4 regions of the Micromonospora soli genome follow, and region 1 is predicted to be linked to each of the others. Evidence: riboswitches for the same ligand, from Rfam matches in the RefSeq annotation. Region 1 holds a riboswitch; each other region holds the start of a gene.
What was found. A riboswitch is a leader RNA that binds a small molecule or an ion and turns the genes downstream of it on or off. The one in region 1 is predicted to bind cyclic di-AMP.
Positions count from the first base shown of each region.

Region 2: linked by a shared signal. The riboswitch ahead of Q2K19_RS00920 (C39 family peptidase) and the one ahead of Q2K19_RS10785 (C40 family peptidase) in region 1 are both predicted to bind cyclic di-AMP.
Region 3: linked by a shared signal. The riboswitch ahead of Q2K19_RS05225 (C40 family peptidase) and the one ahead of Q2K19_RS10785 (C40 family peptidase) in region 1 are both predicted to bind cyclic di-AMP.
Region 4: linked by a shared signal. The riboswitch ahead of Q2K19_RS18775 (coiled-coil domain-containing protein) and the one ahead of Q2K19_RS10785 (C40 family peptidase) in region 1 are both predicted to bind cyclic di-AMP.

Region 1 is NZ_CP130427.1:2,251,839-2,258,780, forward strand. It holds tRNA gene Q2K19_RS10765 (tRNA-Gly) at 133-206, opposite strand; gene Q2K19_RS10770 (zinc metalloprotease) at 453-1,439, shown strand; gene Q2K19_RS10775 (pyridoxamine 5'-phosphate oxidase family protein) at 1,515-2,054, opposite strand; gene dcd (dCTP deaminase) at 2,133-2,711, shown strand; gene Q2K19_RS10785 (C40 family peptidase) at 2,782-3,816, opposite strand; cyclic di-AMP (ydaO/yuaA leader) riboswitch at 3,829-3,964, opposite strand; gene Q2K19_RS10790 (N-acetylmuramoyl-L-alanine amidase) at 4,201-6,228, shown strand; gene Q2K19_RS10795 (C40 family peptidase) at 6,295-6,942, opposite strand, start outside.
Region 2 is NZ_CP130427.1:194,510-201,451, forward strand. It holds gene Q2K19_RS00910 (CDP-glycerol glycerophosphotransferase family protein) at 1-1,329, shown strand, start outside; gene Q2K19_RS00915 (alpha/beta fold hydrolase) at 1,334-2,086, opposite strand; gene Q2K19_RS00920 (C39 family peptidase) at 2,202-3,050, opposite strand; cyclic di-AMP (ydaO/yuaA leader) riboswitch at 3,250-3,391, opposite strand; gene Q2K19_RS00925 (hypothetical protein) at 3,679-4,464, opposite strand; gene Q2K19_RS00930 (hypothetical protein) at 4,617-5,042, opposite strand; gene Q2K19_RS00935 (acyltransferase family protein) at 5,177-6,382, opposite strand; gene Q2K19_RS00940 (polysaccharide pyruvyl transferase family protein) at 6,576-6,942, shown strand, end outside.
Region 3 is NZ_CP130427.1:1,104,165-1,111,106, forward strand. It holds gene Q2K19_RS05220 (FtsX-like permease family protein) at 1-1,486, shown strand, start outside; cyclic di-AMP (ydaO/yuaA leader) riboswitch at 1,715-1,862, shown strand; gene Q2K19_RS05225 (C40 family peptidase) at 2,027-2,989, shown strand; gene Q2K19_RS05230 (oxidoreductase) at 3,006-3,869, opposite strand; gene Q2K19_RS05235 (choice-of-anchor J domain-containing protein) at 4,314-6,527, shown strand; gene Q2K19_RS05240 (hypothetical protein) at 6,634-6,942, opposite strand, start outside.
Region 4 is NZ_CP130427.1:3,906,205-3,913,146, reverse strand. It holds gene Q2K19_RS18785 (HelD family protein) at 1-2,033, shown strand, start outside; gene Q2K19_RS18780 (cation diffusion facilitator family transporter) at 2,135-3,049, shown strand; cyclic di-AMP (ydaO/yuaA leader) riboswitch at 3,193-3,324, shown strand; gene Q2K19_RS18775 (coiled-coil domain-containing protein) at 3,330-4,394, shown strand; gene Q2K19_RS18770 (hypothetical protein) at 4,505-5,017, shown strand; gene Q2K19_RS18765 (SRPBCC family protein) at 5,019-5,471, opposite strand; gene Q2K19_RS18760 (STAS domain-containing protein) at 5,585-5,944, opposite strand; gene Q2K19_RS18755 (hypothetical protein) at 6,383-6,787, shown strand; gene Q2K19_RS18750 (maleylpyruvate isomerase N-terminal domain-containing protein) at 6,839-6,942, opposite strand, start outside.

The DNA.
Region 1 (6,942 bases):
GTGCTCCGCGATGAAGTAGAAGGCCGGTGAGAAGCGTGGCTAGTGGCCCGTGGATGGCCCATCGGGCGCTGGCGGCCCGTGGAACATCGAAGGCCCTGACCGGGACTGACGTCCTGATCAGGGCCTTTCGTGTGGAGCGGGTGACGGGAATCGAACCCGCACTGTCAGCTTGGGAAGCTGATGTTCTGCCATTGAACTACACCCGCAGGCGGCACCACTGTACCTGAGGTCACCACCTCCGTGCACGCAGGTACCCCTGCGGCGGCTTCCGGCCGCCCCGCAACCGCCCCGAAACGATCTCGCAACGGCCCGGGCCCACCGAGCAGCAGAAAGTTTCCCCACGGCAACATATGGTCGTTTTCAAATCCTTCGATCGGTTGTAACGTCTCCCCAACGTTCTCCGACTCGGCGTGACATACCCCCCTGTCGCGCCGGCAGAAAGAGGTGGGCCCATGGGACTCCGTCCCAACCTGCTGACCCGGCGGGCCGCCGGCGTCGCGTCGACGACCCTCGCGCTGCTGCTGAGCACCGGCGCCGTTGGCGTCGTCCCCGCTGCGTCGGCCTTCTCCGCCGCCCCGGGCGGCTCCTGCGCCGAGCCGGCCGACGCGCACTCGAACGCCCGGGTCGCGAAGGGTGGCAGCAGCAAGCTCGACCCAAACGAGCTGACCGCCCAGCAGGTCCGCGACCGCGAGGCCGACCTCGCCGCCGCCCTGCGTGAGCGGGCCGCCTTCCGGGGTGGCGCCCAGGCCGCCGCTCCGCTGGCCACCGTCACCATCCAGGTCGTCGTGCACGTCATCCAGCGGGACACCACCCGCGCCGGCGGCAACATCCCGGACTCGATGGTCACCCAGCAGATCGACGTGCTGAACAAGGCCTACAGCGGCGCCACCGGCGGCGCCCCGACCGCCTTCAGCTTCCAGCTCCAGAAGGTGCACCACGTCACCAACGCGGCGTGGTACCCGATCGTCCAGGGCTCCTCGGCGGAGCGGCAGATGAAGTCCTCGCTGCGTGAGGGCGGCAAGAGCACCCTCAACATCTACCTGGGCGAGCTGAGCGACGACCTGCTCGGCTGGGCCACCTTCCCGAAGCGCAAGCTCGACAGCATGGACGGCGTGGTTGCGCTGAGCGAGTCGCTGCCGGGTGGCACCGCGACCAACTACAACCAGGGCGACACCGGCACCCACGAGATCGGCCACTGGCTGAACCTCTACCACACCTTCCAGGGTGGCTGCTCCGGCTCGGGCGACAGCGTCGACGACACCCCCGCCGAGAGCTCGCCGGCGTTCCAGTGCCCCACCGGGCGGGACACCTGCGCTGCGGCCGGCCTGGACCCGATCACCAACTTCATGGACTACACCTACGACTCGTGCATGTACCAGTTCACCGCTGGTCAGGCGAGCCGGATGCTGACCGCGTGGAACGCCTACCGCGCGGCATGACCATCCCGCGCTGAACGCGGAACGCCGGTGCCGGTCCCGTCCTCGGACGGGGCCGGCACCGGCGCTTTGGTGGGCTCAGGCGGCCGGGCGGCGGGTATCGAAGCCGTGCCGGCCGCGCCGGACCTCGGCGGCGGTACGGCGGGTCGGGCCGGTCGCCCGCGGGTCGAGCCAGACCCTTACCTGCGGCCGGCCGGCGCCGGGCCGGGTCGTCTGGTCACGCCGGGTGAGCATCGCCACGTCGACGGTGAACTCGAACAGCCGCCAGTCGACCTGCGGCGCGGCGCGGCCCAGCTCGGCCAGCCGGGCCACGGTCGCCGGGTCGCTCACCGGGCGGGCCCGACCGGCGACGTACGCCTCGTCGTCGCTCTCCTCGGGCGGGAACGAGTGCAGGGCGTAGCGGCCGTCGCGTTCGAGGTCGCGGCGCTTGGGCGAGTCGATGACGAAGCAGTAGAGCCCGTCGTCGGTGATCACCGGAGAGACCGGGTGGACCCGGGGACCTCCGTCGGCGCGGACTGTGGCGAGGTAGCCGAAGCCCGGCCCGTACTGCTGCAGGAGAAGGCGGATCTCGTCGGCGAGTCGGGGCTCGTCGGCGGCGAATTCGGACCAGGAAGCCATGTGGACATTCTATCGAACAGGTGTACGAAGATGTAGTCCGACACGCAGGTCACCCGTTCTGGTCGCTATGGTGTTCCGATGCTGCTCTCCGACCGGGACCTGGTCACCGAGATCAAGGCAGGCACGCTCGCTCTGGAGCCCTTCGAGCCCACGCTGGTGCAACCGTCCAGCATCGACGTACGCCTGGACCGGCTCTTCCGGGTCTTCAACAACCACCTCTACACGCACATCGACCCGGCGGTCCAGCAGGACGACCTGACCTCGATGGTGGAGGTGCCGGAGGGCGAGCCGTTCGTCCTGCACCCGGGCGAGTTCGTGCTCGCTTCGACGCTTGAGGTGATCTCGCTCGGCGACCAGCTCGCCGGCCGGCTGGAGGGCAAGTCCAGCCTGGGCCGGCTCGGGCTGCTCACCCACTCGACGGCGGGCTTCATCGACCCCGGCTTCTCCGGACACGTCACGCTGGAGCTCTCCAACGTGGCGAACCTGCCGATCACCCTCTGGCCGGGCATGAAGATCGGGCAGCTCTGCATCTTCCGGCTCTCCTCGCCGGCCGAACACCCGTACGGCTCCGAGATCTACGGCTCGCGCTACCAGGGCCAGCGCGGCCCCACCCCGAGCCGCTCCTGGCAGAACTGGCGGGTCTGGCCCACCCGCTGAGCAGCGCCAGCGCGTTAAGCGGGGCCCCTTCCTCTACCTCACGCGTTAAGAAGGGGCCCCTGCTTGCCGCTCAGCCCGGGCGGCCGTAGCTGTTGATCTGGCCGTCGTCGACGCGTTTCATCGTGATCGGTTTGCCGGACTGGGAGGCGTGCACCACCCAGCCGCCACCGACGTACATCGCCACGTGGTGCAGGTCGCTGTAGTAGAAGACCAGGTCACCGGCGCGCAGCTCGCTGCGGCTCACCCGCCGGGTGACGTCGTGCTGCTGGGCGGCGTTGTGCGGCAGGGAGACCCCGGCCTTGGCCCAGGCCGCCATGGTGAGGCCGGAGCAGTCGTAGTGGTCCGGGCCGGCGGCACCCCAGACGTAGATCTTGCCGATCTGGGCGCAGGCGAACTTGACCGCGACCCCGGCGGGGCCGCCCGGGTAGCCGGCGGGGCAGGGGGCGGGACGCAGCGGGCCGCCGCCGCCGTTGCCGTAGACCTTGAGCCGCAGCTTCTGGAGCCGGGCGATCTCGGCGTCGATCTGCTTCTTCTGCGCCGCGAGCTGGGCCTCGGTGCGGGCCAGCTTGGCGATCATCAGGTCCAGCGGCTTCTTCTTCGCGGCCAGCTGGTCGCGCAGGTCGGCGACGGCCTGCACCTGCTGCTGCTGGCGGTGGGCGAAGCGGTCGAGCAGTTCCAGGCTGTCGACCACCTCGCCCGGCGACCGGCTGCCCAGCAGCGCGTTGACGGTGGAGAGGTTGTCCCCCTTGTAGGCGTCGGCGGCGAGCCCGCCGACCCGGCCGAGCGCGGCGTCCACCTGGGCCTGCAGCGGGGCGATCTGCTTGGCCAGCGCCGCGGCCTGCTTGCGCTTGACGGCGAGGTCCCCGCGGGTGGCGTTGACCTGCTCGATGATCGGTTCGAGCTTGTTCCAGTCCCGGTCGATCTGGGCTTCGATCTCGGCGACCGACGGTTCGGCGTGGGCCGCCGTGGCGCCGCCGGTCAGGATGACGGCGGTGCCGACCAGGGCGGCGAGGGCGGTGGTGCAGCGGGACCAGCGTGAACGCGGCGCAGCCGTCACCCGGTCGACCGACCGGATCGACGGTGGCCGCGGGGCATGGTGTGCCACCGGGCTCCGTACTCCTTCTTCCCGACCGCCTACCGGGTTAGCTGACGGGTTCGGGCGGGAAGGGAGCCGCCCTACCGCAGTGGCTGCGGATTCACCCCAGATACCTGGGTCCCCGGCTCGCCCGGAGGCGACTCGGCGGTGTCGGACCGTCACCACCCGGGCTGGGTCGTGAAGCTGCCGGTCGACGATTGACCAGAGTAGAGATGGCCGTTATCAATTAGCAACCCGAGACGCCGTGACACTCCGTACGGGAATTCGCGGCCACTCCAGCCCGGTCGAAGATTTTTTTCAACCCACATCACTATCCGGAAAGCTATTGACCACAGGGCGGGTGCGGAGTGAGGGTGAGGGTCGCAGTGACCCCCATCCCTGTCTGGAGGTTTGATGCACCTCTCACCCCCGCCGTCGGGCAGACGGATACTGCTGGCCGCCGCCGTCGCGGCGACCGCTGCCCTCGCGGCCACCGGCCCGGTGGCCGCCGAACCCATCACCGCCCCCACCGTCGACCGCCAGCAGCAGTACGCCGCGGCGGCCGGCGAGTACGGCGTGCCGCAGAACGTCCTGCTCGGCGTCTCCTACCTGGAGTCCCGCTGGGACACCCACGCGGGCCAGCCCAGCACCAGCGGCGGCTACGGCCCGATGCACCTGACCGACGCCGAGCAGGTGGCCTCGACCCCGTCCAGCGCGCACGTGGACGAGAACGAGGACCCGCGGGGCGACGACGCACGACCGCTCACCGTCGACCCGGCCATCGCCGCCGCGCCGTCCGGGGACGTGCTGCCCCAGGCGTCCCTGCAGACCGTCGACGCCGCCGCCGCGCTCACCGGCCTGTCGGTGGAGACGCTGCGCAGCGACGCCACCGCCAACATCCGCGGCGGGGCGGCGCTGCTCGCGTCGTACCAGAAGGCACTGGGCGGGCCGGTCGGTGCCGGCAGCGACCCGGCGGCCTGGTACGGCGCGGTGGCCCGCTACTCCGGCGCGGACACCGAGGACGCCGCGGCGGCCTTCGCCGACGAGGTGTACGACCAGATCGGCCAGGGCGCCAGCCGGACCACCGACGACGGGCAGCGGGTGACCCTCGCCGCCGCGGCGGTGACGCCGGACGAGTCCGGGCTGCACAAGCTGGGGCTGCGCCGCGCCGAGCGGCCGGACGGGCTGGAGTGCCCGGTCCGCGTCGCCTGCGAGTGGATCCCCGCGCCGTACGAGAAGTACGGCCCGGGCGCCGGCGACTACGGCAACCACGACCTGGGCGCCCGGCCCGCCCAGCAGAAGATCGAGTACATCGTCATCCACGACACCGAGGGCTACTTCGGTCCCAGCGTGAACCTGGTCAAGGACAAGACCTACCTGGGCTGGCACTACACGCTGCGCTCGGCGGACGGCTACATCGCCCAGCACATCAAGGCCAAGGACGTGGGCTGGCACGCCGGCAACTGGTACGTCAACGCCAAGTCCATCGGCATCGAGCACGAGGGCTTCGCCGGCCACGGCACCTGGTACACCGAGGCGATGTACCGCACCTCGGCCAAGCTGGTCCGCCACCTGGCGCTGCGGTTCCAGGTCCCGCTGGACCGGCAGCACATCCTCGGCCACGACAACGTGCCCGGCACCACCGCGGGCACCGTGGCCGGCATGCACTGGGACCCGGGCCCCTACTGGGACTGGTCGCACTACTTCGACCTGATGAAGGCGCCGTTCCAGGGCACCGGCACGCCGCACAGCGGCCTGGTCACCATCGACCCGGACTACGCCACCAACCAGCCCGCCTTCATCGGCTGCAACCAGCAGCCGCCGGGCGTGCCGAAGCCGACGCCGCCGGCCGCGCCGTGCCCGCTCCGCGGCTCTTCCTCGGTCATCCTGCACACCGCGCCGAGCGAGCTCGCGCCGCTGGTCAACGACCGCGGCCTGCGCCCGAACGGCACGCCGGACACCATGTACATCTCCGACCACGGCGCCCGCGCCTCGGCCGGTCAGACGTACGCCCTGGCGGACGTGCAGGGCGACTGGACGGCGATCTGGTACCTCGGCCAGAAGGCCTGGTTCTACAACCCGGCCGCCGCGCCCACCGCGAAGTGGGCGCAGGGCTCTGTGGTGACGCCCAAGCCCGGGAAGACCACCATCCCGGTGTACGGGCGGGCCTACCCCGAGCGGGCGGCCTACCCGGCCGGGGTGCCGTACCAGACCATCTCCCCGCTCCAGTACACCTTCGCCGCGGGCCAGCGGTACGCGGTCGGCGGGGTCCTGCCGGGCGAGTACTACCGCGCCGTCACCTTCGACGGCTCCTCGCCGGGTGACTGGACCGTGATCCGGGGCGAGAACCGGTACGTGCAGATCCAGTTCGGCCACCGCGTGATGTTCGTGAATCTGGACGACGTGCAGATCCAGCCGGCGTCGGTCGGCTCTCCGGAGTAGTCCCGTCGGGACGACGAAGGCCCCCGGTCCGCGCGGACCGGGGGCCTTCGTGCTGCTCTGGGCGGGTCAGGTGACCCGGCGGTAGCCGGCGACCGGCATGTAGGCCACCTTCGCGACCTGGACCGGTTTGCCGGTCCGGGGCGCGTGCACCATCAGCCCGTTGCCGAGGTAGAGCCCGACATGGTGCAGGTCGCTGTAGAAGAAGACCAGATCACCTGGTCGGGCGTCGGCGCGGGAGACCGCCCGGCCCTCGTTCCACTGCGCGCCCGTGAAGTGGGTGAGGTAGATGCCCGCCGCCTTGTAGGCGTACTGGGTGAGACCGGAGCAGTCGAAGGAGTTCGGCCCGGTGGCGCCCCAGACGTACGGGTCGCCGACCTGCGCGCAGGCGGTCTTGATCGCGATCCGGGCGGCGCTGCTCACCACGCCGTCGATGGCCGGGCAGCCCTCCGGGCGGATCGAGGTCACCGGCAGCATCTTGGTCAGCCGCTTGATCTCGGAGTCGATCTGCTTCTTCTTCGCCGCCAGCTCGTCCCGCTGCTTGATCTGGGTGGCGATCAGCGCGTCCAGCTTCTGCTTCTGCCGGTTGTACTTGTCGCGGACGGCGAGCACGCCGGCGATCTGCTTGTGCTGCTCCTCGGCCAGCCGGTCGAGGATGACGAGCTGCTCGCCGAGGGTGCCCGGCTTGGTGCTCACCAGCAGCGCGCCGATCTCCTG
Region 2 (6,942 bases), 2.1 Mb from region 1:
GACGCGCTGCTCGGGCTGCTCGCCGTGGTGGCGGTGGCCGCCGGCCTGGCCCTGCCGGCCTGGGTGGCGCTGATCGCCGCCCTGCTGGTCGCGGCGGGCTGCGGCGCGGTCGGGCTGGACCTGGCCCGGCGCCGGTTCCGCCCGCCCGCCGGCGGCGGCCCGGTCGGCCGCGCGCTGCGCCGGCACCAGCCCGAGTTCGTGCTCTACTTCTCCGCCCCGCCCGGGTCGGAGTACCAGGTCACCATGTGGCTGCCGTACCTGGAGCGGATCGGCCGGCCGTTCCTGGTGCTGCTCCGGGAGCCGGAGTTCCTGCCGGCCGTCGCCGCGGCGACCCGCGCGCCGGTGGTCTTCTGCCCGACGCTGAAGACCATGGACGAGGCGCTGGTGCCGAGCCTGCGCGTGGCCTTCTACGTCAACCATGGCGCGAAGAACAGCCACTGCATCCGCTTCTCCCAGCTCACCCACGTGCAGCTGCACCACGGCGACAGCGACAAGGCGCCCAGCGCCAACCCGGTCTCGGCGATCTTCGACAAGATCTTCGTCGCCGGGCAGGCGGCGATCGACCGGTACGCCCGGGCCGGCGTGGAGATTCCCGCCGAGAAGTTCGTGGTGGTCGGCCGCCCCCAGGTCGAGGCGATCGAGGTACGCCGGGAACCGGCGCGCGGAGCGGCGAACCCGACCGTGCTCTACACCCCCACCTGGACGGGGCACCACGCCGACGCCAACTACTGCTCGCTGCCGGTGGCCGAGACGGTGATCCGCCGGCTGCTGGACCGGGGCGCCACGGTGATCCTGCGGGCCCACCCGTACACGGCGCAGAACCCGGCCTCGGCGCGGCAGCTGGCCCGGCTCACCGAGCTGCTCGCCGCCGACCGGGCCAGGACCGGCCGGGCGCACCTGTGGGGCGCGGCGGCCGGCCGCGAGCTGAGCCTGACCGAGTGCGTGAACCGCTCGGACGCGCTGGTCTCGGACGTCTCCGGGGTCATCTCCGACTACCTCTACTCGGGCAAGCCGTACGCGGTGACCGACATGGGCGCCGACGGCGCGGACTTCGTGACGCGGTTCCCCCTCGCCGGTTCCGGCTACGTGCTGCGCCGCGACATGTCCAACGTGGACGAGGTGCTCACCGAGCTGCTCGACACCGACCCGAAGGCGGCGGACCGCTGGGCGACCCGCAGCCGCTACCTGGGTGACTTCCCCGCCGAGTCGTACGCCGAGGCGTTCCTCGACGCCGCCCGCCGGGAGCTGGAACCGGAGTGGAACCGGCCCGCGCCGCGCGCCGCCGAAGCGCCGGCGCCGGACGGCTCGCCGCTCTCCCCCACCGCCTGAGCCGTCACAGGTACGGGTCGAGCAGGGCGAGCACCGCCTCCGGATCCTCGACGTGTGCGTTGTGGCCGAGCCCCGGCAGGCTGGTCACCGGCACGCCGAGCTCCTTGAGCTGCGCGTCGGAGACCATCGGGTCCTGCTCGCCGCGGGCCAGCAGCACCGGCACGTCCGTCGCGGCGAGCAGCGCGGGCAGCCGTGGCTCCCCCACCGCGAACGCGGCCGGGTCCATGGCCAGCCGCCAGCGGCCGTCCTCGCGGCGCAGCCCCGCGTCGACCACCGGGTGGTCCGGGGCGAACAGCCCGGCCAGCCCGGCGACCCGCAGGTAGCGGCGGGCGGCCTCGTCCCGGCTGCTGAACCAGGTCACCGGCCGCTGGGCCAGCTCCCGGGCCTTGTCCAGCTCGGCCGGGGACCAGGCGGCCTTGATGCCGAGCCCGACCACCGCGTCCACCGGTAGGCGCCGGGCCCGCGCGGCGAGGGCCAGCGCCACCACGCCGCCGAGCGAGTGGCCGAGCACGACGAGGCGGTCCCGGGGGCCGAGCCGCTCGGCCACCGGACCGAGGCTCGCCACAACCCGGCTCGCGAGGGCCTCGAAGGAGTACGCCGGCAGCGGCGGCGACCAGCCGTGGCCGGCGAGGTCGGGGGCGAGCCAGCGCCCCGGCCAGCGGCGCTCCAGCAGCGGCGCCCACGGCAGCCACACCTCGCCGGTGGCTCCCATGCCGTGGAGGAGCAGCAGATGGCGGATACCTGTCGCATCGCCCATACGGCGCAGTGTGCCACCCGGCGGACACGGCGCGCGAGACCGGCAGCGGCGGGAGTCCGACAGACGACGTCGGGCCCCGGCTCAGGAAGCCGGGGCCCGACGGGGAAGGGTGCGATCAGGCGGAGTAGCCGCGGGTGCCCGCCCAGTTCGCCAGGTCGATGGTGCTGATCCAGTACTCGGGCAGCGCCGGGTTCGCCGAGTCGGCGATCCGCACGGTCCGGCCGTCGTTCTTGTAGCCGATGACGGCGATGTAGTGGCCGCCCGGGAACGAGTGCCAGCCGCCGTCGGTGTCGGTGGCGTCGCCGGCCACGTTGACCACCACGCCCCGACCGTCGGTGATCGCCTTGACCACGTCCGCCTGGAGCTGGTCCATCTCCGCCGGGCTCGCCGAGCCGCCGAACATGTGGGTCTTGTACGGGTTGCCCTTGACCATCTGGTTCAGGCCCCGGGTGGTGTCCTCGGCGGAGTTGGTGCCGTTCTCGGTGGTGCCGAGCGGGACCGCCATCGCTTCCTGGGTGGTCTCGACGCCGCTCGCGCTGAGCGCGTTGCGCACCGCGGCCGGGCCGCAGTTCCAGAACTGGTTCTGCGCCTCGTAGGTGTAGTCGAGGACCTTGGTCGACGGCGGCTTCGGCTTCGCCTTGCGGGTGGTGTCCGGGTCGGCGGAGGCCTTGGCCCTGGCCGACGCGGACGCCGACGGCGACGCGCTCGGCGAGGCGGACGGCGACGGGGCGGCGACCCGGGCCTCGCCGCGGGTGGCGACGTCACCGAGGCGCGGGGCCAGCTCGGCGACGGCGGCCGCGTTCTCCTGGCGGACCGGGGTGCTGCCGTCGGTGGCGGCGATCGCCGCGCCGACGCCGCCGGCGAGCACGAGCGCCGCGGCCGAGCCGGCGACGATCCGGGCCGGGCGCTCGGTCACGACACGCCGCAGCTGACGCTTCATTCGGTGCTTCACGTGTTCCTCCACGGGGGGCCTGAGCGGCACACGCCGGCCCGACACGCGGAGGAGTTCACGCGCGTTGCGGGGAGCGGGTGGCCGCGGGGATGGGAGCGCCCGGCGGGCCGGGCTGGGGGACGGTGCCAGGAGTCGCCGGTCAGGCGAGCGCCGGCACCGCGATGCCGTGGAGGCGGGGGGAGTGTCGGGGGGTGGTTCGCACGAGGAATGGAACTCCTTCCGTGGCCGCCTACCGGGTTAGCTGACGGATTCGGGCGGGAAGTACGCCCTACCGCGGGCCGTGGCTCGCGGATTCACCCCGGTGTTGCCCTGGGTCCCCGGTTCGTGAGATCACGATTAGGCGGGTCGGCACGGCGTCGCCACTTGCGATCGAAAACCGCACCGGACGCGCCGACACTACCGGTGGGTACGCCGCAAGCCAAGCGCCCCCACCTGCGTAAACCTCGAACATCGTTACTCTGACCGGAACAGTCGATCACTGACGTTACTCAATGGGACGACCAGTTATCCCGGAACCGTCGGGCGACAATCGGACATCGGGTGGCGACCGACCCGGAATTGCGGGGGTCGATCGCCCGACCTGATCCCGATGACCGTTTCCGTCCGGCCGTGACCGGGCTCACCGCATTCGGGTAACGATTCAGCCCACGCGCGCCGGCCGCCACCGCGCCGTCGGCGCCGCCCGCGGGCCGGCCGGCACCGGGGCGAGGGGCTGGGTCGCCGGCTCGGCGGGGCGGGCCGGGGCGGGGCCGGGGCGCAGCGCCGCGGCGGCCGCGTACGCCTCGGCGGCCAGGGCGCGGGCCGCCTCGGCGGCCAGTTCGGCGTCCCGCCAGGCCCGCTGCTCCCGCTCGGCGGCGGCCCGCCAGCCGGCGCGCCGGCCGTCGCGTACCGCCCGGGCCAGCACGATCTCCTGCTCGGCCGGGTGCCGGCGCGGGTCCCACCCGTTGCGGTGCGCCAGCACGTCGGCGAGCTGCCGGGCGGTCAACTCGCCCCGCCAGTGCGCCGCCATCGCGGCGTGGTGCAGCCAGCGCTCCCGGGCCGCGTACTCGGCGGGTGTCCGGGGCGTCCGCGGCGGAGGCAGCGCGGCGGCGCCGGCGACGCGGCGGGCGGCCCCGTCGGCCTCGTCGTACGCCCGCCAGGCCCGATCGGCCTCGTCCTGGGTGGCGAGCCACTGCTCGCGCCGGCGCCGGGCGGTCTGCGCGGCCCCGTCGGCGGCCACCGCCACCTCGTCGGCGTAGCGGGACAGGTCGGCGAGGCGGGCCGCCCGCTCGGCGGTCGGATCGGGGGCCGGGTCGGGCGGGGCGTCCCGCTCCGGTCGGGCGACCAGCGCGGCGAGCAGCCCGAGGGCGAGCAGGAGCAGGGCGGACCAGATGGCGGTGGCTTCGGGGACCTCGGTCAGGAAGTGGTGGAGAACGGTCTTCTCCATGGTCGGCACCTCACGGGAAACGTCGTGGCGGAGAGGTCCGCACGGCCGGCGGGGCGGGGCGCGAACCGGGGCGGGCGCCGCCGGGCCGCCGTCGGGCGCGTGCGGGGGTGAGGTTCGGTGGTGCGGCGAGGGCGGGCCGGGCCGCCCCGAAGTCAGCGGGCGGGCGGGGCCCGGGAGCCGACGGTCGCGGGCACCAGCCCGACCGGGAGGGGGTATCGCTCCGGCGGGGCGACCCCGGCCGGCCGCGGTGCCGCCGGAGCCGGCACGACCGGCCGGTCGGCCGCCGTTCCCGGGTCGACGTCGGCGGTTGCCGCCCCGGCCCGCGCCGCGGCACCGGTCACCGTGTCGGGCGAACCGGTGGGGACGAAGCCGAGGGCGCGGTCGGGGGAACCGGCGCGGACCGTCCAGGTGTCGACCGGGCCGGGAGCGGCCTGGGCGGCAGCGGCCTGCGCGGCCACCCCGACCGGCAACGTGGCCGCGCCGAGCGAGCAGGCGACCACCACGGCCAGGCTGGCCAGCATGCGGGCCGTCCAGCGCGCCACCCACCACAGGGGACAGGTGAGCGCGATCGGAAGCACGTGCCAAACCTACCGTCGAGACCCGCGCGCCGCATCGTCCCGGGCGTGTCGCCAGGGCTCGGACCGGGGCACCGACCAGGGTGGACAGAGTTCGGAACGGGAGTTCCCGGCGCGCCGGCCGGGTCGGGCGTGGCTCAGCCCGGGTCGCGCCGTCCGGCGTACGCGACCGGCCGGCCCGGGGTGGGGCGGGCCTCGACCGGCCCGGCAGGGGCCGACCGCGGGGCCGGCACGGCGGGCGCCGGCGCGGCGGAGGCGGCCGGGACGCGGGCCCGGCGCGGCGGCCCGAGCAGGCGCATCATCGGCGTCTCCACCCAGCGGTGCAGGGCGGCGGCGAGCAGCAGGTTGGCCAGCAGGAAGCCGAGTACCGCGAGCGGGCCCCAGCCGCCGGGCAGCCCCGCACCCCAGTGCCCGGTGAGGCGCAGCACGGTCTGCATCACCAGGACGTGCACCAGGTAGAAGGCGAACGACACCTCACCGAGCCAGACCATCGGCCGGGACCGCCACGGCGTGGGTAGGCCGCGCACGTCGGCGTCCGCGGCGGCGGTGATCACCAGCAGGTACGCCACCGCGAGCAGGGCCGCCCAGAGCTCGGCGCGGACCCACTGCGCGGCGACCACCCAGGTGGCGACGAAGAGCAGGCTGGCCACGGTCAGCCCGGGCCCGCGCCAGCGTCCCCGGCGCATCAGCTCGGCCGCGGCCACGCCCATCCAGAACTCCAGCGACCGGACCACCGGGAAGATCTGGGTGAACCACCAGCGGCTCTCCTCGGGCACCAGCCGCTGGCCGGGCCAGAGGGCCAGGATGAGCAGCGGCGCGGCGATCAGCACCGCGCGGAGCACGCCGGTCCGGGCCCGGCGCAGCGCGGGCAGCACCAGCGGCAGGCAGAGGTAGAAGGCCAGCTCGCAGGAGAGCGACCAGCTCACCGTGTTGACGCTGTAGAAGTAGCCCGGGGTGGGATTCCACGCCTGGACCAGGGCGAGGTTGCCGAGCGCGGCCCACGGGGCGACCGGGTCGGCGAGCCAGAACGCGACGGCCAGCGCCGCGACGAACGTCACCAGGTGGTTCGGGTAGATCTTGGCGAGCCGGCGCCGCAGGAAGGTGCGTCGTCGCTCACCGTCCCGGTATGACCAGACCAGGACGAATCCACTGAGGATGAAGAAGAACTCCACACCGGACAGGCCGAGGGCGAACAGCCGATCCACGACCGCCCTGTAGTCGGGCTCGGCGACGATCCGCATGGTTCCCGCGTGGAAGCCGAAGACCAGCAGGGCGGCGACCCAGCGCAGCCCGGTCAGCGACGGCAGCCGGACGGCGGGGGTGGCGGTCGGGGCGCTGGTCATGACGGGCAACCCTACCCGCCGGTGCACCGGGCACCGTCCGGGCCGCCGGGCCGCCCGGCGCACGGGACACCTGTCCGTCAGTCGATGCCTTACGATTTCGGCGCCTGCACGGAACGGGGACCGTGCGCCGGCCACCGGCCCACTCCGGTTCCCACCGGGCTTGTCATGCCTGGAACGGAAGGTGGAGACCCGGATGCACCAGCGGATCCTACTGCGCGCCCGCAAGGGCCCGTTCGACGTCCTCAGCCCCGAGGAGACCTTCGAACGGAACTGGATCGGCGACAACAGCGGCAACCTGGTCTTCAGCCACGCCGCGTACAAGCTGCTCGCCACGTCGACGGCGGAGATCACCCCGTCACAGTTCCGGGCCAGCCCGCGCGACGCCGACGAGATCAACGAGAAGTACGACGTCTTCGTGATCCCGCTGGCCAACGCGTTCCGCCGCAGCTTCGTGCACCGGCTGGCGCCGATGACCCGGCTGATCGAGCGGCTGAAGATCCCCGTGGTGGTGCTCGGCGTCGGCGTGCAGACAAACCTCGACGGCGACCGGGAATACCTGC
Region 3 (6,942 bases), 1.1 Mb from region 1:
CGGGCACCGCATCGACCGGTTCGACCTGCCCTGGCTGACGCTCGGCGCGGGAATGGTGCTGGCCGTGGCGACCGCCACCGCCGCCGCGTGGTGGCCGGCGCGGGCCATCACGCGTACCCCGATCATGAGCGCGCTGTCGGCGCGGCCGCCGCGGCCCCGGCCGGCCCGGCGCACCGCGGTGGCCGCCGTGGTCCTGCTCGCCGCCGGCGTCACCTGCCTCGTCCTGTCCGGCGGGAAGAACCCGGTGCTGATCTCCACGGGCACCGTCGCCACGGCCGTCGGGGTGCTCTTCGTCGGACCGACGGCGATCCGGTTGCTGGCCGCGGCGCGCGGCGGGATGCCGGTGGCCGTCCGGCTGGCGTTGACCGACCTGGTCCGCTATCAGGCCCGGGCCGGCGCGGCGCTCGCCGCGATCAGTCTGGCCCTGGGGATCTCGGTGGCGGTCGTCGCCGGTTCCGCCGCCGCCGATTACCAGGCCAAGCGCTCGGCCGGGCTAGGCAATCTGGCCGAGGGCCAGCTCCTGGTCCGCATCGGCCGACCCAGCCCGGTGATCCCGGTACGGACCCCGGAGCAGCTGGCCAGCCTGCAGGCCCAGACCGACGCGATCGCCCGCAGCCTCGGCACGTTGACCGTGACCCCGCTCGACCGGGCGGTGGTCGCGGCGGATACCGAGCCGGGCCAGCCCGGAGGCCAGCCCGGCCATCCGGCCGTCGAGATCGGCACGCCGGTTGCCGACGGCCAGCAGATGTCGTCGTACCCCCTCTACGTGGCCACTCCGGAGCTGCTGCGGCGCTACCGGCTCGACGCCGCCGCGATCGCGGCCGACACCGAGGTGCTCACTGTCCGCACCGGTGCGCTCGAACTGGTGAACATCCCCGAACGCCGCGTCTACCCGAAGACCCAGGCCCTCCCGGACACCGGGCACTCCTCGATGCCGAATTCGCTGGTCACCGCGAGCATGATGGCCCACCACGGCTGGGAGCCCGCGCGGGTCGGCTGGCTCGTCGAGGCGGATCACCCGCTCACCCAGCGGGAGCTGACCGCCGTACAGAACCTCGCGGCGAGCGCCGGCCTGACCGTCGAGTCCCGCCACGAGCGGGCCTCGCTCACATCGCTGCGGACCGGGGCCGTCGCCGCCGGCGCGCTGCTCGCCCTCGGCATCCTGGCCATGACCGTCGGCCTCATCCGCGGCGAGGCGGCCGGCGACCTGCGCACGCTGACCGCGACGGGCGCCCCCAGGCGGGTACGGCGCACGCTCACCGCCACGACCGCCGGAGCGCTCGCGCTGCTCGGCGCCATCCTCGGCGTCGTTGGCGCGTACCTCGGGTTGGTCAGCGTCCTGCACCGCGACCTCGACGCGCTCACCGACCTACCGGTCGCGCACCTGGCCGCGACGACTGTCGGGCTACCGGTGCTCGCCGCAGCCGCCGGTTGGCTGCTCGCCGGGCGGGAACCGCAGTCGTTGGGCCGCCGTCGGCTGGACTAGTCGCCCGGATTCACATGCCGCTGATTTCTGAAAGACAACGCGGTCGATATTAGGAAGGGTTAAGAATTCGATTAGCGGAGTCTTAGGTGAACAGCATTTCCGGCACCCATTGTGCCCGCATGACCGCGCAGGGAATTGACATCAACGGCTCGTTGATTTCCTCGGGCCGTCCTCACTAATGTTGGTCAGCGTCCGTTCCGGATGTCGGTCTCCACCTGGAGTGCCCCGGGACGGCCACCGCCGAATCACCCGACGTCACCGGCGTCGCGGCGAGCCGGGGAACCACCGCAGTTTCGGGGTGAATCCGCATCCGCGGTAGGGCGCCTTCCACGCCCGAACCCGTCAGCTAACCCGGTAGGCGGTCGAGGCGGGCGCGCAGTGCTCGCCAGCCTCGAGTGGAAGGAGCCGCACCCGTTGCCACCCGTGCGCACCCGGCCCGCCGGACCGCGTCTGTTCACCCGAATCCTCGCCGTCGCGGCGGCCGCCATGGTGGCCGTCGGGCCGGCCGCGCCCGCCCACGCCGCCCCGTCGGCCGCGGACGTGCAGCAGCAGATCGAAACGGCGTTCGAAAAGCTCGAACCGGTCATCGAGCAGTACAACAAGGTCCGGACGGAACTGACCGCGAACGAGCGGAGATCGGCCGAACTCAGCCGACAGATCGAGCCACTGGGCAAGTCGGTGGAGACCAGCCGGACCCGGGTCCAGGAGATTGTGTCGGGGTACTACAAGCAGGCGCGGTCACTTTCCACAATGAACGCCCTGCTGTCTCGCAGTTCGCCGCCGACCGCGTTGGGAGATCAGCTCGCGCTCGTGAATCAGGTGGCAGATTCGGAGCAACGACAGATCACCCAGTTGTCCACCCAGCAGGCGGGCTACGACGCCGACAAGGAGAAGGTCGACGCGCTGATCGCGATCCAGCAGCGCCAGCAGGCCCAACTGGCGGCCCGCAAGAAGACCATCGACGCCGAGATCAAGCGGCTGGACGCGCTCCGCAAGCAGATCGCCGCAGCGGACGCGGCCAAGGCGGCCGCGGAGGCCGCGGCGGCCAGAGCCGCAGCCGCCGCGCAGTCGGCCGCCACGTCGAGCAGCACCTCCCCCATAACGGGGACCAGTCCGCTGTTCATCGGCGGGAAGTGTCCCGCCGTCCCCATCACCGGCAGCGGCGGCGTCGCGGCGAAGACGGCGTGCAAGCAGATCGGCAAACCGTACGTGTGGGCGGCCAACGGCCCGGACTCGTTCGACTGCTCCGGCCTGACCCAGTACGCGTGGGCCGCCGCCGGGGTGCAGCTGGCGCATTACACCGGTGACCAGTGGACCTCGGGCGTGGCGGTGAGCAAAGCCAACCTTCGTACGGGTGACCTCGTCTTCTTCTACTCCGACCACCATCACATGGGCATCTACGTCGGCAGCGGCCTGATCGTCCACGCCCCGCACACCGGCGACGTGGTCCGCATGGCCCAGCTGGCCAACATGCCGTACAGCGGTGCTCGCCGCCCCGGCTGACCGGGGGTGGTGGCTCTCAGTCGATGTTGTTCAGTTCGGTCAGCGCGTCGTCGGGAAGGGCCAGCGCGGCGGCGGCGACGTTCTCGCGCAGGTGCGCGACGGACGAGGTGCCGGGGATGAGCAGGATGTTCGGGGAGCGATGCAGCAGCCACGCCAGCGCGACCGCCAGCGGGGTGGCGGCGAAGCGGGCGGCGACCGCGTTCAGCTCCTCGGACTGCAGCGGGGAGAAGCCGCCGAGCGGGAAGTAGGGCACGTAGGCGATGCCCAGGGTGGCGAGGGAGTCGATGAGGTCGTCGTCGTCCCGGTTGGCGATGTTGTAGAAGTTCTGCACGCACACGACCGGCGCGATCGACTGCGCCTCGGCAACCTGCTCGGCGTTGACGGTGCTGAGCCCGAGATGCTTGATCAGCCCCTGCTGCTGCAGCTCCGCGAGGACCGTGAACGGCTCGGCGATGGAGCCGGGGGTGGGGCGGTCGAACCCGCCGACGCGCAGGTTGACCACGTCGAGCACGTCGAGTCCGAGCCGATTCAGGTTGTCGTGCACGGCCTGGCGTAGCTGCTCCGGAGCGAGGGCCTGCGGCCAGTTGCCCTCGGCGTCCCGCAGCGCCCCGACCTTGGTCACGATGTGAAGATCGTCGGGATAGGGGTGCAGCGCCTCCTTGATGATCTCGTTGGTGACGTACGGGCCGTAGAAGTCGGCCGTGTCGATGTGGTTGATCCCCAGGTCGACGGCCTCGCGCAGCACGGCGACGGCAGCGGGGCGGTCGGCCGGTGGACCGAAGACGTGCGGGCCGGCCAGCTGCATCGCGCCGTAGCCCATCCGGGCGACCGGGAAATCCCCCAGGCTGAAAGTTCCGCCGAGACGTGGGGTCGAAGTCATGGGAATTCCTCTCCTCGTATCGCAAATCCGCGAGCTTCCCGCCGACGCGGCCACCAAACCCTGGCCGCATCGGCCGCTGATGACCTCACCAGCATCTCCCCCGGCCGCGGCCAGCGGTCGTCGAACACCACCAACTCCACCTCGTCCGGCTCGATTTCCCGGTGGTACGCCTGCGGACCGGATGACCGGAAGCTATCGACGGAGCCCGGCCGCGCGGTGCCCCGAAACCGCATCTGGCGGTATCGGCTCACCGGACGGGTGACGCCGGAACTAACCTCTTTGTGGACCGTGGCCTGAGGAATCCGGTCGCCGCGATGGTCGGCCGGAAAGCATGCGGTAGGCCCATTGCCAAAGGCAACCATTGCCGATACGAACGTAAATGTCGTGCCGGTGAATGGCGGCCCAGACCCCGTCAACCGGCTTCACCACACCCGAGGGGGGCTAATGGCACGCAGCCGCATCGCCGCAGCAGCAGCCATCGCACTCGTCCTACCGTTCCTGGGCGTCCTACCCGCGTCAGCCGCGGCGGCCGCCCCCACCCAGCCGGCCGCGAACAAGGATCGGCCCAGCGACGTCCGCGAGCTCACGCGCAAGGACTTCACGCTGGACGGCAAGCAGGTCAAGACGCCGGCCCGATACCAGCCGCGCGCGCAGGCGCGGGCGAGGGCCGCGGCGGCGGCGACTCCGCCGGTCGGCACCGTCCGGCAGTGGCTCGGGCTGGACGACTTCCAGGGCCGGTACTACCGCAAGAACTACACGCTTCGGGCCGTCGGCAACAACATCGAGGTGTGGGTCGCCAACGACATCGCCTTCCCGGCCGGTGACTGCCGCACCCAGATCCCCTCCACGACCCAGGTGACCGACGCGCAGGTGGCGGACCTCGTCCACGAGTTCGACACCAACATGTACCCGAAGGAGACGGCGGCGTTCAGCCGGCCGCCGGACCGCGACGGCAGCAACGCCCTGCTCGGGCCGGACGCCAGCGGCAACGGCGGCGTCTACACCGGCGGCGGCAACAAGACCGTCACGCTGGTCGACAACGTCCGGGACGACAACTTCTACCAGTTCCCGGCCGCGCCGACCTACATTGCGGGCTTCTTCTCGGCCCAGCTCAACGAGCTGTTCGACCGCAACGTGATGACCATCGACGCGTTCGACTGGCTGCACCGCACTGGGGCCAACCCGCCGAACGACCCGACCACCGACCTGTGCACCAGCCGCCCGGGCCGCCCACACCTGTACGAGGGGACCTTCGCGCACGAGTGGCAGCACCTGGCGCACTACTACACCGACCCGTTCGAGACGAGCTGGGTCAACGAGGGCCTGTCCGACTTCGCGCAGACGCTGGTCGGCTACGTCGACCCCAGGTTGACGGTCTTCGACCGGGGCGGCGACAGCCACCTCTACTGCTACCAGGGCTTCGGCACGGTCCAGACGCCGTTCAACACCAACCCGCGGGACTGCGGCGGCCCGGAAAACTCCCTGACGCTGTGGGGCGAGAGCCCCAACCCGAACGCGGTGCTCGCCGACTACGGCAACGCGTACTCGTTCATGCAGTTCATCTACGACCGGTACGGGCAGGACATCATCTCCCGCCTGCACAACGACGGTGAGCGGCAGGGCCTGGCCAGCCTGGAGGCGGCGCTGAAGGCCGAGGGCGCCAGGAACATGTACCAGGTCATCCACGACTACCAGACGATGACGCTGGTCGACAAGATCGTCGGGGACTCCCGCCACGGCATCATGCTCGGCGTACCGAAGAGCCGGGTGACCACGCCCAGCCTGCGCTCCACGGTCAACCTGGCCAACCCGGCCGCCAACGCCACCCCGGGCGCGGCGCCGAACGGGGCCGACTACGTGCCGCTGCAGAAGGCCAACGGGCAGCTCCTGCGCGGCCGTGACCTGCGGTCGCTGTCGTTCCAGGGCGCCAAGACCCTGCCGCCGCTGCCGCTGGCGTGGACCGTCGTGTCCAACGACCCGGACCGCGCCGGCAACCCGGTGCTGTGGTCCGGCAACGCCAGCAACACCGACGCGGCGGCCGTCACCTCGGTCACCGTGCCGGCGGCCAACCCGACGCTGCGCTTCCTCGCCAAGTACGGCGCGGAGCAGGGCTTCGACTACGGCTACGTCACCGTCTCCACCGACGGCGGCGCGACCTACACGGCCATCCCGGGTGACAAGACCGTCGATGGGCCGCTCGGCCCGGCGGTCAACGGGACGACCAACGGGTTCGAGGCGCACTCGTACGACCTGTCCGCGTACGCCGGCAAGACCATCCTGCTCGGCTTCCGCTACGTCAGCGACGGCGGCGTCAACGAGGGCGGCTGGCTGATCGACGACATCACCGTGGGCGGCACGACGGTCAGCGACGGCAGCAGCCTCGCCCCGTTCGACTCGCCCACCGAGATCAAGCCGACCGCCGTGCACAACTGGAACGTGCGGCTGATCGGCATCGACGAGCGGCACAAGATGGCGCTGCAGGTCCAGTTCGACGGCAAGTCGAGCCTGTCGCTCAGCCGCGGGCAGCTGGCCCTGCTCAGCCCGTTCGAGAAGGTGGTCGCGGTGGTCGCGTACGACGAGCCGACCGAGCAGGTCAACCAGTACGCGCCGTACACCTTGAAGGTCAACGGAGCCCTCCAGCCGGGCGGGGCCTCCTGACCTGAATCCGGCGAGATTGCCAGGGCACCTGTCACCGCCAGTGGTGGCAGGTGCCCTGGTCTGCTCCCGTGCGTGGCGGCATGGGTGCGCCTGCCTTGTGTGGCGATCAGCGCGCTTCGTGCGCGGTCGACGGCTGGGCCGTCAGCCGAGGTTCCACGTCCTCCGGCAGCTCGGCGCCACAGAGCGCGCAGATGTAGTCGTCGTCGCGGACGAGGTTGCGCTCGCCGCAGTCGAGGCAGCGCCGGAAGACGACGGCCACGGTGAAGCCTTCCGGCCGGCCGATGCCCGCCCGGTCGAGGGCGCCCGCCACCGCCACCCAGGTGGTGGGGTCGGGGCAGTAGCCGGTGGACAGATTGCTCACCTCGGTCACGACCCAGCCGTCCCGCTCGCCGTCGAAGGCGATCTCCCCCGCGCC
Region 4 (6,942 bases), 1.7 Mb from region 1:
GTCGGGCGGCCGCCGAGGCCGAACGGGAGGGCTACCGGCTGGCCCGGGTGGGCAACTTCGGCGCGCTGGTGGAGCGGGACGCGATGGTCTTCCACGCGGCCCAGCGCCGGCACGTGCTGGACGCCGAGCACGAGGGGCTGGTCTTCGGCCGGCTCGACCTGCGGACCGGGCAGGTGCTCCACGTGGGGCGGCTCGGGGTGCGCGGCGAGAACGCCGAGACCCTGGTGGTGGACTGGCGGGCGCCGGCCGCGGCGGCGTTCTACCAGGCGACCCCGGCCGAGCCGATGGGCGTGGTGCGCCGACGCACCATCCAGTCGTCGGCGGAGCGGGTCACCCGGATCGAGGACGACCTGTTGGACCCGGAGTCGGCGCCGCCGGACCTCGCCGTGGTGGGCGACGGCGCGCTGCTGGCCACCCTGTCCCGGGCCACCGGCCGGGGCATGCGGGACATCGTCGCCACCATCCAGCGGGAGCAGGACGAGGCGATCCGCTCCCCGGGCAACAGCGTCACGATCGTCTCCGGCGGCCCGGGCACCGGCAAGACGGCGGTGGCCCTGCACCGGGCGGCGTACCTGCTCTACTCCGACCGGGCCCGGTACGCCGGCGGCGGCATCCTGGTGGTCGGGCCGTCCGGGGTGTTCGTCGAGTACATCGCCTCGGTGCTGCCCTCGCTCGGCGAGGAGACGGCCACCCTGCACTCGCTCGGCTCGCTCTTCCCCGGGATGTCCGCCAGCCGCACCGACCCGCCGGCCGTGGCGGCGGTGAAGGGCTCGCTGCGGATGCGCCGGGTGCTGGAGCGCGCGGCGCGGGACGCGGTGCCGGACTCCCCCACCGAGCTGCGCCTGCTCTACCGGGGCGAGCTGCTCCGGCTGGAGCGGGCCGAGCTGGACGCGATCCGGGACCGGATGCTGTCCCGCGGCGCGCGCCGCAACGAGGTGCGCCGGGTCGCCTTCGACGCCGTCCTGGCCGCCCTGTACGCGCAGGCCCGCACGCTGCGGGTCGGCCGGCTGCCGGAGCAGCCCGCGTTCGAGGACGAGATCATCGACCGGCCGGAGTTCCGCGAGTTCCTGAAGGCGTGGTGGCCCCGGCTGCACCCGCGGCACGTGCTCGGCTGGCTCGCCCGCCCCGAGCGGCTGCGCCGGTACGCCGGCGGGGTGCTCTCCGGGGTGGAGATCCGGCTGTTGACCGAGGCGTACCGGAGCCTGGACGCCGAGGGGTTGACGATCGCCGACGTCGCGCTGCTGGACGAGCTGGACGCGCTGCTCGGCAAGCCGGTCCAGCGGCCGAAGCCGAAGCGCGACCCGTTCCAGCTCGCCGGAGGGGTCCGGGAGCTGAGCACGTACGCCGACCGGCAGCGGGCGGCTCGGGCCGCCGCCCGGGAACGGCCGGAGGACTACCGCGAGTTCGCCCACGTCGTGGTCGACGAGTCGCAGGACGTCTCGCCGATGCAGTGGCGGATGATCGGCCGGCGGGGCCGGCTGGCCTCCTGGACGGTGGTGGGAGACCCCGCGCAGACCGCCTGGACGGGCGACCCGGAGGAGCTGACCCGGGCCCGGGACCAGGCGTTGGGGCGGCGTCGCCGGTACCGCTACGAGCTGACCACCAACTACCGGAACTCGGCGGAGATCTTCGCGGTGGCGGCGGCGGAGATCCGCCGGCTCTACCCGGACCTGCCGCTGCCCACCGCGGTGCGCTCCACCGGCGTGGATCCGGTCGAGCTGACCGTGCCCGCCGCCGAGCTGGCCCCGGCCACCGAGGCGGCGGCCCGCGCGCTGCTGGCGCAGGTCGAGGGCACGGTGGGGGTGATCACGCCGGTGCCGCGCCGGGACGAGGTGGCCGGCTGGCTGGGCGGCCTGGGCGGCACGCGGCTCCAGGTGGTGACCAGCCTCCAGGCCAAGGGCATGGAGTACGACGGCGTGGTGCTGGTGGCCCCGACCGAGATCCGGGCCGACCCGGGCTCGGGGGTGCGGACGCTCTACGTGGCGCTCTCCCGGGCCACCCAGCGCCTGACCACGCTGGATCCGGTCGCCTGACGGCTGCCGGCGGCCCGGTGGCACCCGCCGTTTTAGTTGCATACATAGCGATGTGAGCATAGATTGAGCTCGGCCGGGGCGGGGAACGAGAGGGTGTGGGCGTGGGCGCAGGTCATGACCACAGCGGCACGGTGGCCAATGCCGCGCAGCGCCACCGGGGCCGGCTGTGGGGCGCGTTCGGGCTGCTCACCGCCCTGATGCTGGTCGAGGCGGTGGCCGCGTTCGGCACCGGGTCGCTGGCCCTGCTCTCCGACGCCGGGCACATGTTCACCGACGTGCTCGGGATCGGGATGGCCCTGGCCGCGATCACCGCCACCCGCCGAGCCGACACCGACCCGCAGCGCACCTTCGGGCTCTACCGGCTGGAGGTGCTGGCCGCGCTCGCCAACGCGGTGCTGCTCGGCGCGGTCGCCGTCTACGTGCTCGTCGAGGCGGTACGCCGGTTCGGCGAGCCGCCCGAGGTCCTCGCCGGCCCGATGCTCGCCGTCGCGGTGCTCGGCCTGCTCGCCAACCTCGCCGCGTTCGCGCTGCTGCGCACCGGGGCGCAGGAGAGCATCAACCTGCGCGGGGCGTACCTGGAGGTGCTCGGCGACCTGCTGGGCTCGCTCGGCGTGATCGGCGCCGCCCTGGTCATCGCGCTCACCGACTGGTGGTGGGCGGACCCGCTGGTCGCGGTCGCCATCGGGTTGTTCATCCTGCCGCGCACCTGGCGGCTCGGCCGGGCCGCCGTGCGGATCCTGGTGCAGGCCGCCCCCGAGCACCTCCAGGTGACCGCGGTGCACGACCGGCTGGCCGCGGTGCCCGGCGTGGCCGAGGTGCACGACCTGCACGTCTGGACGCTCACCTCCGGGATGGAGGTGGCCTCGGCCCACCTGACCATGCGCCCCGGCGCGGAGGTCGGCGAGGTGCTGGCCGCCGCCCGGGCCGCCCTGCACGACGACTTCCGGATCGACCACGCCACGTTGCAGATCGAACCCGGAGCGTCCCCGGGGGCGTGCGGGTCAGTCGAGTGGTAATTAGGACAATCTTAAATTCGAGTGACTATTGTGGTCCTATGCCGGTTTTGGCCCGACTGTCCGTCCCCGCCACCCGGGCCGCGTCGGGGCACCGCCGGTAGGCTCGATCGCGGCCTCCGCCGGGCGGCGCCCTCCGGCGCCTGCGGTGGCCGTCGCCTAATCGCCGCAGCACGGCGAGCCGGGGAACCACGTACCTGGGGTGCATCCGCGCCAGCGGTAGGGATCTTCCGTCCCGAACCCGTCAGCTAACCCGGTCGGCGGTTGACGGAAGGACACCTGAATGCCATCAGTGGCACCTGTACGACGGACGGCCGCCCGGTTGGCGGCCCTGCTCGTCGCGACGCTCGCCCTCGGCGTCGCGACCGCGCCGGTCTCCCCCGCCTCGGCGGCCACCCCGACCGGCCTGCTCGCCGCCGCCCCCGGCGACGACGAGGGCGGCAGCCCGGCCCTGCGCGCCCAGCTCGACGCGGCCAGCAAGGGCTGGCTGGAGGCGCGGACCGCGCTGAACCGCTCGGTGAGCCGGCAGAAGCAGCTCACCGCCGAGCTCGCCACCATCAACTCCGAGCTGGGCACGCGCGACGCCAAGGTCGGCGAGATCGCCGGTGTGGCGTACCGGACCGGACGGCTCGGCACCGCCGCGGCGCTGCTCGGCAGCAGCAGCCCCGAGGGCTTCATGGACCGCGCCGCCGCGCTCCAGCAGGTCGCCGCGCACGAGGACCGGGCGCTGCGCGACCTCATCGACACCCGGGACCGGGCCACCCGCACCCGGGCCGCGCTGACCGGCGAGATCCAGGAGCAGCGCAAGCAGGTCGCGGTGATGGCCAAGCGCAAGCAGCAGGCGGAGCACGCCCTGGAAGTGGCGAACAACAAGGCGGCCAGCGCCGGCGGCAGCGTGCAGGGCACCTCCCGGGCGAACGCCGAACCGGCCCCGCGCAACGCCGACGGCTCCTGGCCGCCGGAGTCGTGCAGCGTGAACGACCCGACGCCGGCCGACGGCTGCATCACCCCGCGCACCCTGCACGCCCTGCAACAGGCCAAGGCGGCCGGGTTCACCCGGTACGTCTCCTGTTACCGGCCCAGCGGCTCGGGCGAGCACCCGAAGGGCCGGGCCTGCGACTTCGCGGCGCAGAAGGACGGCTTCGGCGGCGTGGCCACCGGCGGCGACAAGACGTACGGCAACAACCTGGCGGCGTACTTCATCCGCAACGCCGACGCCCTCGCCGTGCTCTACGTGATCTGGTACAAGCAGATCTGGCTGCCGAGCAGCGGGTGGAAGGCGTACAGCGGCGGCAACGGCGACCCGTCCAGCGACCACACCAACCACGTGCACCTGTCGGTCTACTGAGGCGGGGGTGGCCCGCCCCGCGCGGCGGGCCACCCTACGCCCCACGACGTACGCCGGATGTCGTCGCGCGCCCCACGACGCCGGGCCGGCGGCGGACCAGCATCGGTGGCATGACCCGACTCTCGCCCACCGGACGCAAGGCCCTGCTGACCCTGCACCTGATCACCTCGCTCGGCTGGCTCGGCGCGGACCTGGTGCTGCTCACCCTGGGCGTCGCCGGGCTGCGCGGCGCCGACCCCGAGCTGGTCTACCCGGCCGCCGGGCTGCTGGTGACCTGGCTCTTCGCCCCGCTGAGCCTGGCGGTCTGGCTGGTCGGGCTGGCCAGCGCGCTGCTCACCCCGTGGGGCCTGCTGCGCTGGCGCTGGGTGCTGGTGAAGTTCGCGCTCACCACCGTGATGCTCGGGCTGGTCCTGCTGCTGCTCACCCCGACCGTGCGCCGGCTCGGCGACCTGGCGCCGGACCTCACCGCCCGGGACCGGCTGGACCTGGTCATCCCGCCGGCGGTCTCCAGCACCCTGCTGATCGTCGCCACCGTGCTCTCCACCTACAAGCCGTGGGGGCGGCTGCGGCGCCCGGCCGCCCCGGCGGGCCGGCCGGCGGTGCCGGCCGGCCGGCGGGCCTGACTCAGGCCGGGCGCCCCTCCAGGGTCGCGCCGAGCCGGCTGGCCAGCCCGAGGTGCGCCGCCCGGGCCTGCCGGAAGGCGTAGCCGAACAGCGGTGCCGGGGCGGAGAGGGTGATCTCGACGTCGATCCGCACCACGCCGTCCGCCTCCTCCCGCAGCCGGGTGTGGTTGCGCACGGTGGTGGCCGGCTGCTGCCGGGCCACGGTCACCACCTCGTCCTCGGTGGCGACCAGCACGTCCGCCTGGTAGGTCACCGGGAAGTGCAGCGGGCCGAGCTCCAGCCGGTCGGTGATCGCGTAGCTGGCCAGCGCGCCGGGGCGGGGCGGCAGCTCGCGGACGCGGACGATCAGCGGATGCAGTTCGCCCTGCCGGTTCAGGTCACCGAGCAGGGCGAGCGCCTCCGCCCGGGTGCAGCGGGCCTGCACCGTGTAGCTGAAGCTGTCGCTGCTGAGCAAGCCGTACCCCCTCGCCGTCGACGGTCCGGACGATCGTCCCGTACCCGGGCCTGGCTGGCAACGGTCGAAGGTCCCCGGCCGGGTGGGGTCGCAGAAGGGGGTGAGGGAGGCGGTCAGGCGCCGGGCAGCAGCTCGGAGCCGCTGTCGGCGAAGTAGGGATCGGGCCCGCCGAAGAGGCCGAGCAGACCGGTCACCCAGAGCTGCCGGTGGACGAAGCGGCTCGGCTCGGTGACCACCAGCTTGACGCCGCTGACCTCGGCGGTCTGGAACCCGGCCACCATCGCGCTGATGCCGACGGAGTCGATGAAGGTGACCAGCCGCATGTTCAGCTCGATCCGCGACGGGCGGCCCTTGGCGAGCACCTCGGCGATCGCTTCCCGCACCTCGTACGCGGTGTCGACGTCGATCTCGCCCCGCGGAGCGATCTGGATGACACCACCCGGCAGAACCGACTTCACGATCGACAGGCTCACGCGAGCACCTCCACTCGCCCGTACGGGCGCCTCATCAGTACGCGGGCCGCGACCGAGAGTATTCCTCCGACACCCTCGGTCGCCACCCCTCGGGATGAGCAATTCGCGGACTGGGCACACCTGGGCATCCCCATCCGGATCCTTTGATTCCTGCTTCCCCGGGACAACTCTCTACACCTGCAACGACCGACGGGTGCCGGCCGATCCGCCGACCCAGGGTAGCGGGCGAGCGCCTGTTCGGCCCGGAGCCGGGCGACCCCGGCGCGTTCGGGTGGTTCCTCCCCCCGTACGCCGAGCGGTGGGCGGGCGGCCCACCGGGGTGGTTTGCGCCCGGTCCGGGGCGGGCACAGCCCGGTGAGCGAACCGTCACACGCGCCGGATGGCCACCGGAGTCCGAGGTGACGCCCGGGACTTCGGCACCCCGAGGAGGTAACACCCATGTTCGGAACCACCCTGCTGGACCGCCGGAGCAAGCCCGAGCGGATCGCGGACCAGGCGTGGGAGCAGCTGCTCTCCGCCGTCAGCTCCGCCGGGGACAGCGTCCGGGACGCCGCCCGCTCCGCCCGCCGCAACGGCGCCGGGCTGACCGACGACGCCACCGGCCTGGTCGGCTCCGCCGCCGAGGAGGCCCGCCGCCGGGCCAGCCTCGCCTTCGACGCGCTCGCCGGTCGCCGGCCGGCGCTGCCCTGGACGCTGTTGATCGCCGCGGCGCTGGCCGGGGCGGCGCTCGGCTGGGCGGCCGGCACCGCCGCCCGGGCCGCCGGAAGCGGCGTCCGCGAGCTGGACGAGATCGAGTTCGTCGACGTGGACCGCCCGGACTCCCCGGTCGGCCTGGACGACTGACCGCACCGCGCCCGGCGGCGTCCCCGGACCGGGGGCGTCGCCGCGCGCGGTTCAGAACGCGGTGACGTTCGCCGGCGCCCGCTCGGCCCGGCTGAGCGCCCGCAGCACGGCCGGCTGCCCGTGCCGGCGTACGGCGAGGCGGGCGAGCAGGGCCA